4 regions of the Pseudomonas sp. AC229 genome follow, and region 1 is predicted to be linked to each of the others. Evidence: predicted binding sites of a transcription regulator. Region 1 holds the regulator's gene; each other region holds the start of a gene.

Evidence for each region. The regulator FliA, encoded in region 1, starts transcription of late flagellar genes. The targets are predictions, from matches to a motif close to CTAAAGTTTNNNNNNNNNNNGCCGNTAA.
Region 2: the regulator FliA is predicted to act here: its motif matches at 1,498-1,525, upstream of AC0IW7_RS07390 (methyl-accepting chemotaxis protein).
Region 3: the regulator FliA is predicted to act here: its motif matches at 2,593-2,620, upstream of AC0IW7_RS20095 (flagellin).
Region 4: the regulator FliA is predicted to act here: its motif matches at 1,351-1,378, upstream of AC0IW7_RS15470 (flagellar protein MotY).

What each region holds. Positions count from the first base shown of each region.
Region 1 is NZ_CEEDHK010000003.1:210,780-214,700, forward strand. Features, by position in the region: gene flhF (flagellar biosynthesis protein FlhF) at 1-816, shown strand, start outside; gene fleN (flagellar synthesis regulator FleN) at 931-1,761, shown strand; gene fliA (RNA polymerase sigma factor FliA) at 1,758-2,504, shown strand; gene AC0IW7_RS05860 (chemotaxis response regulator CheY) at 2,589-2,963, shown strand; gene AC0IW7_RS05865 (protein phosphatase CheZ) at 2,983-3,771, shown strand; gene AC0IW7_RS05870 (chemotaxis protein CheA) at 3,783-3,921, shown strand, end outside.
Region 2 is NZ_CEEDHK010000004.1:190,917-194,837, reverse strand. Features, by position in the region: gene AC0IW7_RS07390 (methyl-accepting chemotaxis protein) at 1-1,398, opposite strand, end outside; gene AC0IW7_RS07385 (malate synthase G) at 1,669-3,846, opposite strand.
Region 3 is NZ_CEEDHK010000015.1:72,319-76,239, forward strand. Features, by position in the region: gene AC0IW7_RS20090 (glycosyltransferase) at 1-2,308, shown strand, start outside; gene AC0IW7_RS20095 (flagellin) at 2,712-3,921, shown strand, end outside.
Region 4 is NZ_CEEDHK010000010.1:167,019-170,939, reverse strand. Features, by position in the region: gene rnt (ribonuclease T) at 1-224, opposite strand, end outside; gene pyrC (dihydroorotase) at 221-1,267, opposite strand; gene AC0IW7_RS15470 (flagellar protein MotY) at 1,416-2,327, shown strand; gene AC0IW7_RS15465 (argininosuccinate synthase) at 2,464-3,681, shown strand; gene gloA (lactoylglutathione lyase) at 3,768-3,921, shown strand, end outside.

The DNA of each region.
Region 1 (3,921 bases):
CGTCTGCAACGCATGGGCTTGCCGGCAGAGTTGTCGCGCGTGCTGCTGGAGCGGGTGTCTGCAGTGTCCGAGCAACGTCAGGCCTGGCGCATGATTCTCGCCCACCTGGCCCACGCCATCAAAACGCCAAAAGTCGAGCCGCTGGAAGAGGGCGGTGTGATCGCGCTGGTTGGCCCGGCTGGTATGGGTAAAACCACTACACTGGCAAAAATGGCGGCGCGTTATGTTTTGAAATACGGCGCGCAACACGTGGCGCTGGTGAGCATGGACAGTTACCGCATCGGTGCTCAGGAACAACTGAAAACCTTGGGCCGCATTCTTAATGTGTCAGTGACCCAGGTGGACCCCGGCACCTCGTTGACCCAAGCGCTGGAACCATTGGCGCGCAAACGTGTGGTGCTGATCGATACCGCTGGCTTGCCGGGCAATGATCCGGCGCTGCACATGCAGTTGGAAACCTTGGCGGGTCGTGGGGTCAAATCGAAAAATTATCTGGTTCTGGCCGCTACCAGCCAGAGCCAAGTGCTCAAGGCGGCCTACCATAGCTATAAGCGTTGCGGTCTGAGTGGCTGTATTCTTACCAAGGCCGATGAAGCGACCAGTTTGGGCGAGGTTTTAAGTCTGGCTATAAGCCAGCATCTACCGGTAGCCTATCTGGCAGACGGTCCGCGCATTCCAGATGATCTGCACGTTCCACGCAGTCATCAGTTGGTGAGTCGCGCCGTGAGTTTGCAGGCGCCTCAGGAGCCCAGTGAAGACGCCATGGCCGACATGTTCGCCGGGCTGTACCAGAACCCGGCGCGTCGCGCAGGCTGATTCGCTGTAGAGCAAAGCAGTAACGAAATTTAGTCGTTCAGGTGGGCCCGGTGCCGGGCCTGAACGTAATCAGCCAAGTGGCCTCAGTCGAGCTAGACAAGGTGTGTAGATAACATGGGTATGCATCCCGTACAGGTGATCGCGGTGACTGGCGGCAAGGGTGGCGTCGGCAAGACCAATGTATCGGTCAATCTTTCCCTGGCCCTGGCTGACCTCGGTCGGCGTGTGATGCTAATGGACGCCGACCTCGGCTTGGCCAACGTCGACGTGCTGTTGGGCCTGTCGGCCAAGCGCACCCTGGCCGACGTCATCAGTGGCGAATGCGAACTGCGCGACGTGCTGCTGCAAGGGCCGGGCGGCATCCGCATCGTGCCGGCAGCCTCCGGCACGCAAAGCATGGTGCAGCTCACGCCCATGCAACACGCTGGCCTGATTCAGGCGTTCAGCGACATCAGTGACAACCTCGATGTATTGGTGATCGACACCGCCGCCGGTATCGGCGATGCGGTGGTGAGCTTTGTGCGCGCGGCCCAGGAAGTGGTTGTGGTGGTGTGCGATGAGCCCACCTCGATCACCGACGCCTACGCCCTGATCAAACTGCTGAACCGCGACCACGGCATGAGCCGTTTCCGCGTGCTGGCCAATATGGCGCACAGCCCACAGGAAGGTCGCAACCTCTTTGCTAAGCTGACCAAAGTGACTGATCGTTTCCTCGACGTCGCCTTGCAATACGTCGGCGCTGTGCCTTACGACGAGTCGGTACGCAAGGCGGTACAGAAGCAACGCGCAGTTTATGAGGCCTTCCCTCGCTCCAAGTGCGCGCTGGCATTCAAGGCCATCGCGCAGAAGGTCGACACCTGGCCGTTACCAGCCAATCCGCGCGGGCACCTGGAGTTCTTCGTGGAGCGTCTGGTCCAGCAACCGCTTGCTGATACGGCCGTATGACATCAGGCAATGGGCTCCGTATGTATAGCAAGGCACAGGCGCAGGACTCCCAGCACCAGTTGATCGAGCGTTACGCGCCTCTGGTCAAACGCATCGCGTACCACTTGCTGGCACGTCTGCCGGCAAGTGTGCAGGTGGAAGATCTGATCCAGGCCGGCATGATCGGTCTGCTTGAAGCGTCAAAGAAATACGACTCCAGCAAAGGCGCCAGTTTTGAAACTTTCGCCGGCATTCGCATACGTGGATCTATGCTGGATGAAGTGCGCAAGGGCGATTGGGCACCGCGTTCGGTGCACCGCAACAGTCGCATGGTCAGTGACGCAATCCGAAAAATTGAAGCCCGAACGGGTAGAGACGCTAAAGATCAAGAAGTTGCGGCCGAACTCCAATTGAGTCTCGAGGATTACTACGGCATTCTTGGCGACACTTTGGGCAGCCGCTTGTTCAGTTTCGACGACCTTCTTCAGGACGGCGAGCACACAGGTCTGCGTGAAGACGCTGGCATTACCCACTTCGAGCCTTCGCGCGATCTGGAAGATGAACGCTTCCAATCGGCATTGGCGGCGGCCATCTCTGGACTGCCTGAACGTGAACAGTTGGTGTTGTCGCTGTATTACGACGAAGAACTGAATCTCAAGGAAATTGGCGAAGTGCTGGGGGTCAGCGAATCGCGGGTCAGCCAGTTGCATAGCCAGTGTGCCGCTCGTTTGCGTGCACGCTTGAGCGAGTGGCGCGCTAGCTGAGCGGCACTGCCAGTTTCTCGATTCAACGCGCATCCAGGTGCTGGGTGCGTTTAGGACTGTACGGAGGTCGACTTGGACAAAAACATGAAAATCCTCATCGTTGACGACTTCTCAACGATGCGACGGATCATCAAGAACCTCTTGCGTGACTTGGGATTCACCAACACCGCTGAGGCTGATGACGGAACCACCGCTTTACCCATGCTGCAAAGCGGCAGCTTCGACTTTCTCGTCACTGACTGGAACATGCCGGGAATGACCGGTATCGACCTGTTGCGTGCGGTTCGCGCCGATGACCGTCTCAAGCACCTGCCGGTGCTGATGGTGACTGCCGAAGCCAAGCGCGATCAGATTATCGAAGCGGCGCAGGCCGGGGTGAATGGCTACGTAGTGAAGCCGTTCACAGCTCAAGTGCTGAAAGAGAAGATCGAAAAAATCTTCGAGCGTGTTAACGGCTGATCCCGGCCGTGGGGGCAATATGGCGCACGACGATCTACCCATGGGCGACCTTGAGTCGTCCCTAAAATCCAATGCCCGCGAGCTCGTTGAGAGCCTTGAAAAAGGTAATTTTGGCGAAGCGGTGCAGCTCATCCATGAGCTCAACAAAGTGCGCGACCGTGGTCTTTACCACGAAGTGGGAAAACTGACGCGTGAGCTGCACAACGCCATCGTCAACTTCCAACTTGACCCACGCGTGCCACACGCCAAGGAAGTGTCGCAAATCACCGACGCCACCGAACGCCTGAACTATGTCGTGACGATGACCGAGAAAGCGGCCAATCGCACCATGGATCTGGTGGAGCAGAGTGCGCCGCTGGTTAACGACCTCAACGATGAAGCCACTGCGCTGGGCGCCGACTGGGGTCGCTTTATGCGCCGCGAGTTGGGTGCCGAAGCCTTCCGCGAATTGGCCAAGCGCATCGAACTGTTTCTCGCCCGAAGCGAACGTGACAGCAGCAAATTGTCGGGGCATCTCAACGACATTCTGCTCGCCCAGGATTACCAGGACCTCACCGGTCAGGTGATCAAGCGCGTGACGCAACTGGTTACCGAAGTGGAAAGCAACCTGCTGAAACTGGTGCTTATGGCCAGCCAAGTGGACCGTTTCGCAGGTATCGAGCACGACCATGCCGTGCTGCGCGCCGAGCAAGAACAACAAAAAGAGCCTTCTCATGGTGAAGGTCCGCAGATTCATGCCGATAAGCGTGAAGACGTCGCTTCCAATCAGGACGACGTGGACGATCTGCTATCAAGCTTGGGATTCTAGGGAGCACACAGATGAGCTTCGGCGCCGATGAAGAAATCCTCCAGGACTTCCTGGTAGAGGCCGGCGAAATTCTTGAGCAGTTATCGGAACAATTGGTCGAGCTGGAAAGCCGTCCGGATGATTCCAATCTGCTCAATGCGATTTTCCGCG
Region 2 (3,921 bases), on a different contig from region 1:
AGCGTCCAGGGTTTCGGTGGCGGCCACCGACCGTTCGATACTGGCCTGGGCTTTCTGGCCGTTCTGCGTCATTACGTTCAGCACGCCATTGGCACTGTTTTGCAGGCGCTGAATGATGTTCTGGATTTCAGCCGTGCTGGCTGCGGTCTTCTGCGCCAGGTTGCGCACTTCGTCCGCCACTACGGCAAAGCCGCGACCCTGCTCGCCCGCCCGCGCGGCTTCAATAGCGGCGTTCAGGGCCAATAGGTTGGTTTGCTCGGCAATGCTGCGAATGACCGTGAGCACCGAGCCCACCTGCTGGGTTTCTTCTTCCAATTGCTCCATGGCCTGAACCGAGCCCATGACGCTACTGCCCAGGTCGCTGATGCTGGAGGACAGGCTGCCGATGTTCTGGCGCGCGCTTTCGGCTTGTTTCGACGCCGCGCCCGCCTCGTGGGAGGCCTGTTGCGAACGCTGCGCCACTTCCTGAATGCTGCCGGTCATGGTGGCAATGTCGCGGCTGATGGAGTCGGTGTGACCCTGCTGCGAGCGGGCGTTTTCTTCGGCGCCCTGGGTTAGCCGGTACAGCTCCTTGGACATATCGCCCAGTGGACTGGCGGCATTGACGATCTGGCGGATGGTGCCTTGCAGCTTGTCGAGGAAACCGTTGAACAGTTTGATCATCACGCCGATTTCGTCGTTCGTTTCCACCGTCACGCGGCGGGTGAGATCGCCGTCGCCGCTGGCAATGGCTTTCAACGAGTCAATCACGCCATGGATGTTGCTCATGACGCTGCGAATGACCATTACCGAGCCGATGCTGACCAGCAAAATGAGCGCGATGCTCAGGCCGTAACCGACGCGAGTGGTGGTGGCATTGTCGGTGCGCGTCTGCGCCAAGCTGGTCTGGAAATCGTCATAGGCGTGGGCGCGAAACTGCTCGCCGGCTTTCTGCGCCAGTTGCAGGTCGTTGGCCATGCGGTCGAGGTTGGCGCGCAGGTCTTCAAAGGCTGTGCCCTTGAGCAGTTGTTCAGTCGCCGAGAAGGCGTTGTCGGCATAGCTTTTTACCGCGGTGGTCCAGGCGCGCAACTCATCGCGTCGTTGCGGCTGATCGTTCACCAACGTCTGCAGGGCTTGCTGCTTGACGTTGATCTCGTCGATCACTTTGCGAGCGTCGTTGAGCGTTTCCATTTCTCCGGCGGCAACGGCGCTGTTGAGCAGGCCGGGGATACGGGAAAACTGGAAGATCACCGCGTCGGCGTTCTCCAATGTCGGGTAGCTCTGTTTTTCCAGCGCGACGAGCCGGGTGTCGTTATTGCTCAATTGAATGCCGGTGTAGACCACGAAGAGCAGCAGGCCGATAAGCGCCACGGCGGGCGGCAGGGAAAGCTTCAACGTCAGCGACATATTTTTGAACATGGACATGTTTCCAGACTGCGGCAGAGGAAAAGTTTCCAAATGAAACTAATTATCTTTTATTGGTCACGAGCTGACCATTGTATAGGTCGCGGTACAGTTTTATCGGCATTTAACAGGGCGGCTTAAGTTTTCCGTATGCCCGCTGGTCCGGTTGTCTGTAGGGCTTTTCCGGGATCAGTGCAGGGCCAGGTGCCATCAGGCAGCTATCGCCGAGGAACACCCATAAAAAAACGCCCCTAAGGGCGTTTTTTTGTGCCGCTGTCGTGTGAATTACAGGCCGTTTTTGGCTTTGAATTCACGACGACGACGGTGCAGAACCGGCTCGGTGTAGCCGTTCGGTTGCTTGGCGCCTTCGATCACCAACTCCAGGGCAGCCTGGAAGGCGATGTTGTCATCGAAGTTCGGAGCCAGCGGACGGTACAGCGGGTCGTTGGCGTTCTGACGGTCGACTACCGGTGCCATGCGCTTGAGGCTGGCCACAATCTGCTCTTCGCTAGCGATGCCATGACGCAGCCAGTTGGCGAGCAGTTGGCTGGAAATACGCAGGGTGGCGCGGTCTTCCATCAGGCCAACGTCGTTGATGTCCGGCACTTTCGAGCAGCCGACGCCTTGGTCGATCCAGCGCACTACGTAACCCAGAATGCCCTGCGAGTTGTTGTCCAGTTCGTTCTGGATTTCGTCTGCAGACCAGTTGGTGTTAGCCGCCAGCGGGATGGTCAGGATGTCGTCAATCGAGGCACGCTCACGCTTGGCCAGTTCGGCCTGACGGGCGAACACGTCAACCTTGTGGTAGTGCAGTGCGTGCAAGGCGGCGGCGGTCGGCGACGGCACCCAGGCGGTGTTGGCGCCGGCCAGCGGGTGAGCGATTTTCTGCTCAAGCATGCCGGCCATCAGGTCGGGCATGGCCCACATGCCTTTACCGATCTGGGCGCGACCTTGCAGGCCGGTGGCCAGGCCGATATCGACGTTCCAGTTCTCGTAGGCGGCAATCCACTTCTCGGCTTTCATGGCGGCCTTGCGCACAACCGGGCCGGCTTCCATGGAGGTGTGGATTTCGTCACCGGTGCGGTCGAGGAAGCCGGTGTTGATGAACACCACGCGCTCGCTGGCGGCTTTGATGCACGCCTTGAGGTTGACGGTGGTGCGGCGCTCTTCGTCCATGATGCCGACTTTCAGGGTGTTGCGTGGCAAGCCCAGAACGTCTTCGACGCGGCTGAAGATTTCGCTGGTAAAGGCGACTTCTTCAGGGCCGTGCATTTTCGGTTTTACGATGTACACCGAGCCGGTACGGGTGTTCTTGCGGCTGGTGTTGCCGTTGAGGTTGTGCACCGCGATCAGGCTGGTGAACAGGGCGTCCTGGATGCCTTCCGGAATTTCGTTGCCTTGGGCATCGAGAATGGCCGGGTTGGTCATCAGGTGGCCAACGTTACGCACGAACAGCAGGCTGCGACCGTGCAGGGTCAGCTCGCTGCCGTCGGTCTTGGTGTAGACGCGGTCGGGGTTCATGGTGCGGGTGAAGGTGGTGCCGCCCTTGGCCACTTCTTCGGCCAGGTCGCCCTTCATCAGGCCGAGCCAGTTGCGGTAGATAACGGTTTTGTCGTCAGCATCCACGGCGGCAACGGAGTCTTCGCAGTCCATGATGGTGGTCAGCGCCGCTTCCATCAGCACGTCTTTCACGCCGGCCGCGTCGGTCTGGCCGATGGGGCTGGACGCGTCGATCTGAATTTCAAAGTGCAGGCCGTTGTGCTTGAGCAGCACGGCAACGGGCGCATTGGCCGGGCCTTGGAAACCGATCAGTTGCGCATCGTCGCGCAGGCCGGTGTTGCTGCCGCCCTTGAGGCCGACCACCAGTTTGCCGTCGACGATTTTGTAGGCGGTGGAATCAACGTGCGAGCCGGCAGCCAGCGGCGCGGCGTCGTCCAGGAAAGCGCGGGCGAAGGCGATTACCTTGTCACCGCGAACCTTGTTGTAGCCCTTGCCTTTCTCGGCGCCGCCTTCTTCGCTGATCGCGTCGGTGCCATACAGCGCATCGTAGAGCGAACCCCAGCGGGCGTTGGAAGCGTTGAGGGCGAAACGCGCGTTCATCACCGGCACTACCAGCTGCGGGCCGGCCATGTGGGCGATTTCTTCGTCGACGTTTTGGGTGGTGGCTTGGAAATCTGCAACTTCTGGCAGCAGGTAACCAATGTCTTGCAGGAAGGCTTTGTAAGCCACGGCGTCATGCGCCTGACCAGCACGTGCCTGGTGCCAGGCGTCGATCTTGGCCTGCAACTCATCACGTTTGGCGAGTAGTGCGTGGTTCTTCGGTGCGAGGTCATTGATGACACTCTCTGCACCTTTCCAGAACTGCTCGGCAGAAATCCCGGTACCGGGAATAGCTTCGTTGTTTACGAAGTCGAACAGGACTTTGGCGACCTGCAGGCCACCGACTTGAACGCGCTCAGTCATTACTTGCCTCTCTGCTCAGCTCTTAGCTGTACTCAATAGCTCACTGCGGATAGCCCTGTACGGACCCGGCGTTGG
Region 3 (3,921 bases), on a different contig from region 1:
GTTGGACCGTGCCGTGGCCGCGCCGACTGGCTGCTATTACAGCGACGAAGACACCCGTGGCGAGCAGGGCGCGCATTCACCGATTTTCAAACCCGACTTCAACCTCGATTTGCTGCGCAGCTACCCGTACACCGGGCGCTCGCTGTTTATCGCCCGCGAGGCACTGGAGCAACTGGGCGGGTTGCGGTTTCAGTTCGACGGCTTGGCCTTGCAGGACTTTCAGCTGCGCTGCGCTGAGTCGTTCGGCCTGGACAGCGTTGGCCATATCGCCGAGGTGCTGTGCCACAGCGCGGTGCCGTTCGCGCGCTGGCTGGCCAGCGACGAGGTGCGCCTGCATTCGGCAGCGGTGGTCAGCGAACACCTCGACCGTCTCGGTGTGCCGCACACCATGCAAGAAGGCGTATTGCCGGGCTTCAACCGCATTCGCTACGACTACCCCGAGCGGCCGCTGGTTTCCATTCTGGTGCCCACCAAAGACCAGTTGGCGTTGCTGCAACGCTGCGTCGAAACCTTGTTGGAGAAAACCGCTTACTCGAATTACGAGCTGCTGATTATCGACAACGCCAGCGAAACCGAAGAAGCCAAAGCCTGGTTGGACGGCATCGAGCAGTTGAACAGCGAGCAGATTCGGGTGGTGCGTTATCCAGGGCCGTTCAACTTCTCGGCTATCAATAACGCGGCCGCCGCTGTCGCGCGCGGCGAATACCTGGTGCTGCTGAACAACGACACGGCGATTCTGCGTGAAGACTGGCTGGATGAATTGCTTAACCACGCGCGGCGCCCGGAAGTGGGCATCGTCGGCGCCAAGCTGTTGTTCCCCAGCGGCCATATTCAGCACGCCGGTGTCGTGCTGGGGCTTAGCGGGCCGGCGGACCATCCGTTCCTTGGCGACGCCGGTGACAGCGCCGGTTACATGCAGCGCCTGTTGGTGGCGCAGAACTATTCGGCGGTAACGGCGGCTTGCCTGATCATCCGCAAAGAGGTGTACGACGCGGTTGGCGGGCTGGATGAGGTGGTGTTCAAGGTTTCCTACAACGACGTCGACCTGTGCTTGAAGGTGCGCGAAGCCGGCTACCTGAGCGTGTGGACGCCTTACTCGGTGCTGTTGCACGAGGGCAGCGTCAGCCAGAAGTCGGGCGTTGAAACCCTGGCGCAGGAACAAAAGCTCAAGCGCTTCCGCAGCGAACAGGCGGCGATGTACCAGAAGTGGCTGCCGCTGCTGGCCCGCGACCCGGCCTACAACCCGAACCTGACCCTGGCCAATAAAGGCTTCGAGCTGGATCCGATTCGTGGCGCCACCTGGCAACCCTTTGTGCGGGCGCCGCTGCCGCGCATTTTGGTGCACCCGGCCGATCGTGGCGGTTGCGGGCATTACCGGGTGCGTCAGCCGTTCACCGCCATGCAGCGCGAAGGCGTGGCGGACGGGGTCATCAGCGAAACCCTGCTGCATCCGGTGGAGTTGGAGCGGTTCCAGAGCGATGTGATCATCTTCCAGCGCCAGGTCACCGATGCGCAGCTGGAGTCGATGGCCGAGATCAAGCAGCTGTCGAACGCGTTCCGTGTTTACGAGCTGGACGACTACCTGCCCAACCTGCCGCTGAAAAGCGTGCACCGCGCCGACATGCCCAAAGACGTGCTGCGCTCGTTGCGCAAGGCGCTGACGCTGGTCGACCGCTTCGTGGTGTCGACCCAACCGCTGGCCGAGGCACTTGCCGGCATGCATGACGATATTCGCGTGGTGCTGAACCGGCTGCCGACCAACTGGTGGAACGGTTTGAACAGCGAGCGCCGCGTTGGGCGCAAGCCGCGAGTCGGCTGGGCCGGTGGGGTAGGGCACACGGGCGATCTGGAATTGATTGCCGATGTGGTGCGGGATCTGGCGGATGAAGTGGAATGGGTGTTCTTTGGCCTGTGCCCGGATAAGTTGCGGCCCTACGTGACCGAGTACTACCCAGGCGTAACCATCGACAAGTACCCGACGATTCTTGCCTCGTTGAACCTTGACCTGGCCCTGGCGCCGTTGGAGCAGAACCAGTTCAACGACTGCAAGAGCAACCTGCGATTGCTGGAGTATGGCTTCCTCGGTTTCCCGGTGATCTGCACGGATGCCGTGTGCTATCGCGGCGACCTGCCCGTCACGCGGGTGAAAAACCGCTACAAAGACTGGATGGACGCCATTCGCATGCACCTGGCTGACTTGGATGCAACGGCGAAAATGGGCGATGACTTGCAGACCATTATTCGTCGCGACTGGATGCTCGAAGGCGAGAATGTGCGCAATTGGGCGAAAGCCTGGATGCCCGACTAGACTCATCGTCAATGCTTGGAAGGGGCTTCACAGCGGTGATAGCCCCTTTTTTATGCGCGTCAGAAAACAGTGAGTGCGGCGGCCAGCCTTGGTAAGTGCCGGTTTTGTTTGAAAATTGGCGTCACTTAAACGGCTGGGTGGGTAAGCGAGGCGCTAGAAATGGCTTGGCCACGTGTAAAAATTTTGATCGAGCCCTTTAGTTCTGCGGCCTGTGCCGATACAGAAAGTGTGGAAGCGGTTTGCACCGGTTCAGCAAGCAGCCAGCAAAATTTTTGAAAATTTTGCTAAAGCTCCAAGAACTAGCGCCGATAAACACTTCGAATGCGAATTCTAGGGGCGCCTGAGCTGCAGGCCCTGAACGTCGCAAGCTCAGGCAAATACTAGGTACTCGGGAGACGCCCAAATGGCACTTACAGTTAACACGAACATTGCATCGCTCAACACTCAGCGCAACTTGAACGCTTCGTCCAACTCGCTGAATACCTCGCTGCAACGTCTGTCCACCGGTAACCGCATCAACAGCGCCAAAGACGACGCTGCCGGTCTGCAGATCTCTAACCGTCTGACCAACCAGATCAGCGGCCTGAACGTAGCGACCCGTAACGCCAACGATGGTATCTCTCTGTCGCAAACCGCTGAAGGCGCGCTGCAACAGTCGACCAACATTCTGCAGCGTATCCGTGACCTGTCCATCCAGGCAGCCAACGGCTCGAACAGCGACACCGACCGTGCCGCTCTGCAAAAAGAAGTATCGGCCCAACAAGCTGAATTGAGCCGTATTGCTGACACCACCACCTTCGGTGGTCGCAAACTGCTCGACGGTTCGTTCGGTACCACTAGCTTCCAAGTGGGTTCCAACGCTTACGAAACCATCGACGTTTCGCTGAAAAATGCTTCTGCTACCTCGCTGGGTTCGTACCAGATCGGTGGCGGCGCAAGCACTGACAGCGCCGGCGCTTCGGCTGCTGGTGGCACTGTGTCTGCAAGCATCGCAGCAAGCGGCGCTGGCTTCTCGGCTAACACCATCACCGTTGTTGGTGGCGGTCAAACCAAAGACGTAGCCGTAACCTCCGGCGACAGCGCTAAATCGATTGCTGGCAAGTTCGACGGCGCCATCTCGGGCCTGAGCGCTTCGGCTCGTAACGTTGTACAGGCTGACGTGAACATCACTTCCGGCGCTGCCAGCTTCTCGCTGAGCGTGGGTAGCCAATCGGTTGCCATCGTCGGTGTGACTGACTCCAAAGGTCTGGCTGATCAGATCAACTCGAACGCCGGTAAGCTGAACGTAACTGCGAACTACGATTCGAAAACTGACAAGGTGACCATTACTTCGGCCACTGGTGAAAACATTGTCTTCGGTGCTGACTCTGCTTCGTCGACCGGTACCATCAACCTGGCTGCACAAGGTTCTGACGGTACTTTCAGCGCCGAAACCGATGTGCGTGCCGCAGGTGGTAAAGCGATCGGGTACGTCGAGTTGAACTCGCCGAACTCCTACGCCCTCACCGGTACTTCGACTGAAGTGTTTGGCGACCAGGCTGCCGACCTGAACACCGTTTCAGATGTGGATATCTCCACCGCTGACGGCGCTCAACGTGCAATCGCTGTAATCG
Region 4 (3,921 bases), on a different contig from region 1:
GGCTCGATACGGAAGAAATAGGTGTGCTCCGGAAACAGAAAACCCTTTTCGTCCATGCCCACGGTGACGGCTGCAATTTCCAACAGCGCGTCGGTGGCAGAGTTGAAACCGCCAGTCTCCACATCGACCACCACCGGCAAATAGCCGCGAAAGCGCGCGGCCATTGGATGGCGCGAATTACTGCTGCCGCCTTCCGGTTCGTCGTCGTAGTTGTCTTCACTCACGCGGTTTGCTCCAGCAAGCGCCAGCGCAGTTTTTCACCGGCGCGCAGCGGGACGACACTGTGCTCGCCAAGCGGCAGGCTGGTCGGGGCAGTCCATTCTTCACGGACCAAGGTAATGGTGTCGGTATTGCGCGGCAGACCGTAGAAGTCCGGGCCGTGCTGGCTGGCAAAGCCTTCCAGCTTGTCCAGCGCGTTACGTTGCTCGAATGCTTCGGCGTACAGCTCAATCGCCGCGTAGGCCGTGTAGCAGCCGGCGCAACCGCAAGCCGCTTCTTTGGCGTGCTGAGCGTGGGGCGCCGAGTCGGTGCCGAGGAAGAATTTGGCGCTGCCGCTGGTGGCCGCGTCCAGCAGGGCTTCCTGGTGCACGTTGCGCTTGAGAATTGGCAGGCAATAGAAGTGCGGGCGGATGCCGCCAACCAGCATATGGTTGCGGTTGTACAGCAGGTGGTGGGCCGTGATCGTTGCGCCGACGTTGGCTGGGGCGCTGTTGACGAACTGCACCGCATCGCCAGTGGTGATGTGTTCGAACACCACTTTGAGCGTCGGAAAACGCTCCACTACGCGGGTCAGGTGCTCATCGATAAACACCTTCTCGCGGTCGAACACGTCGATCTCGCCGCGCGTCACTTCACCGTGAACCAGCAGTGGCAAGCCCACTTCGGCCATGGCTTCCAACACATGAAAAATCTTGTCGACGCTGGTTACGCCTGAATCGGAATTGGTCGTGGCGCCGGCCGGATACAGCTTGGCGGCGTGTACGAAACCGGATGCCTTGGCGCTGCGAACATCGTCCGGGCTAGTGAGGTCGGTGAGGTACAACACCATCAGCGGTTCAAAATGGCTGCCGGCCGGGCGGGCGGCAAGAATGCGCTGGCGATAGCCGTCGGCTTCAGCGGCGTTGCGCACCGGCGGCACCAGGTTCGGCATGATGATGGCGCGACCGAAGGTGCGCGCGACGTCGGCGACCGTATGAGGCAGCACCGCGCCGTCGCGCAGGTGAATATGCCAGTCGTCCGGACGCAGCAGGGTGAGGCGGTCAGTCATGGGGGGCGATACCAGATCAGCGAAATTTGTGCGGTAAAAACTGCTGCGAATGCTACCGGAAAAGCCTGGTAGCGGCACCCGCTATCAAGTTTTCCCAACGCCAACCGATACCCCACTCAGAACGCCGTAATTCTTCATGGAGCCTACCGTGCGCCAGCGCTATCTCGCCTTGTTCAGCTTATTCGCCAGCCTGCCGGCCATGGCGATCACCTTTCAAACGCGCCTGGAAAAGGTCGAATGGAAGGTCGACGGCGATCAGTTCGAGTGCCGCTTGTCGCAGGACATCACCGATTTCGGCCAAGGCCAATTCGTACGCCGTGCCGGTGAACAGGTCACTTTCCGTCTGCAAGCCCGCGAACGCTGGCTGGGTGCAGGTTCCGCCACCCTGGTTGCTGCCGCAGCACCGTGGCAACCAGGGCGAGGCGACATCAATTTGGGCCGGGTCACGGTCGACAACGGCGCCATGCCTTTTAACAGCAGCCAGCAGCAAGGCGCGCGCATGCTCACCGGGTTACTGGAAGGTCGCAGTCCCGTAGTGCGCCACCGCATGCCGGACGGCGGCGAGGGCGTTGAAGTTCGCCTGCTGCCGGTCAAGTTCAACAAGGCCTACCACGATTACCTGGACTGCACGACCAAGCTGCTGCCAGTCAATTTCGACCAGATCAAACAAGTGCAAGTGGCCTTTCCGGGTGGCGGCGCCGACCTGGATGAACTTTCTCGCGCCAAGCTGGAAATCATCCTGCAGTACCTCAAGGCTGATCCGAGCGTTAACCATATCGAGCTGGACGGCCATTCGGACAATGGCGGCAACCGCCTCACCAATCTGGACATGTCCCGCCGTCGCGCGTTGGCCGTGCAGGAATATTTCAAGGCCAATGGCATCCCTGAAAGCCAATTTATCGTTCGCTTCCACGGCGAGCGTTACCCGTTGGTGCCCAACACTAATGCCGCTAACCGTGCGAAAAATCGCCGGGTAACCGTGCATTTGTCCCGCGAACCAATGCCGCCAGCGCCCACCACTCCCGCGACCGCGCCAATAAAACCCGCTGCCACGTCCTGATTGCAGGTTGTGCGCTTCCCGTCGTTTAGACGAAAGAATCCGTCGCTTCATCGTCATTAGCTGTCGCGCCTCTGTAAATTGTGCGGCGCGGCCAGTAGAATCGCGGGTTTTCCGTAGAACCCCGTGGAGTGATGGCATGGCGGACGTAAAGAAGGTTGTCCTGGCGTATTCCGGTGGCCTGGACACTTCGGTGATTCTCAAGTGGCTGCAAGACACCTATCAATGTGAAGTGGTGACATTCACCGCCGATCTCGGTCAAGGCGAAGAAGTTGAGCCAGCCCGTGCCAAGGCACAGGCCATGGGCGTCAAGGAAATCTTCATCGACGACCTGCGCGAAGAATTCGTTCGCGACTTCGTTTTCCCCATGTTCCGCGCCAACACCGTGTACGAAGGCGAGTACCTGCTGGGTACGTCCATCGCCCGTCCGCTGATCGCCAAGCGTCTGATCGAAATCGCCAACGAAACCGGCGCTGACGCCATTTCCCACGGCGCCACCGGCAAAGGCAACGACCAGGTTCGCTTCGAGCTCGGCGCTTATGCGCTCAAGCCTGGGGTAAAAGTGATTGCTCCGTGGCGTGAGTGGGATTTGCTCTCGCGCGAGAAGCTGATGGACTACGCCGAAAAGCACGCCATCCCGATCGAGCGTCACGGCAAAAAGAAATCGCCGTACTCCATGGATGCCAACTTGCTGCACATCTCCTACGAAGGCGGCGTGCTGGAAGACACCTGGACCGAGCACGAAGAAGACATGTGGAAATGGACCGTCTCCCCTGAGAACGCTCCAGACAAGCCGACCTACCTGGAACTGACCTACCGCAACGGTGACATCGTCGCCCTCGACGGCGTGGAAATGTCCCCGGCCACCGTGCTCGCCACGCTGAACAAAATCGGCGGCGAAAACGGTATTGGTCGTCTCGACATCGTGGAAAACCGTTACGTCGGCATGAAATCCCGTGGCTGCTACGAGACGCCCGGCGGCACCATCATGCTGCGTGCTCACCGCGCCATTGAATCGATCACCCTGGACCGCGAAGTCGCTCACCTCAAAGACGAGCTGATGCCCAAGTACGCCAGCCTGATCTACACCGGCTACTGGTGGAGCCCGGAACGTCTGATGCTGCAGCAGATGATCGACGCCTCGCAGGCCCACGTGAACGGTGTGGTTCGTCTGAAGCTGTACAAAGGCAACGTCATCGTGACCGGTCGTAAGTCTGAAGGCTCGCTGTTCGACGCCAACATCGCCACCTTCGAAGAAGACGGCGGCGCGTACAACCAGGCCGACGCGGCTGGCTTTATCAAGTTGAACGCCTTGCGCATGCGCATCGCCGCCAACAAGGGTCGCAAGCTGTTCTGATAAGCTTTTGCGGCTGACCAAACCCCGGCCACGAGCCGGGGTTTGCATTTATAAGCCTGTCACAGGCAACCGATGAGGAACGACTGATGAGACTGCTGCACACCATGCTGCGCGTCGGCGATATGGACAAATCCATCGCGTTTTATACCGAAGTGCTGGGCATGACCCTGCTGCGCCGCAAAGACTACCCCGACGGCCAATTCACCCTGGCGTTCGTGGGCTACGGCAACGAAGCGGACA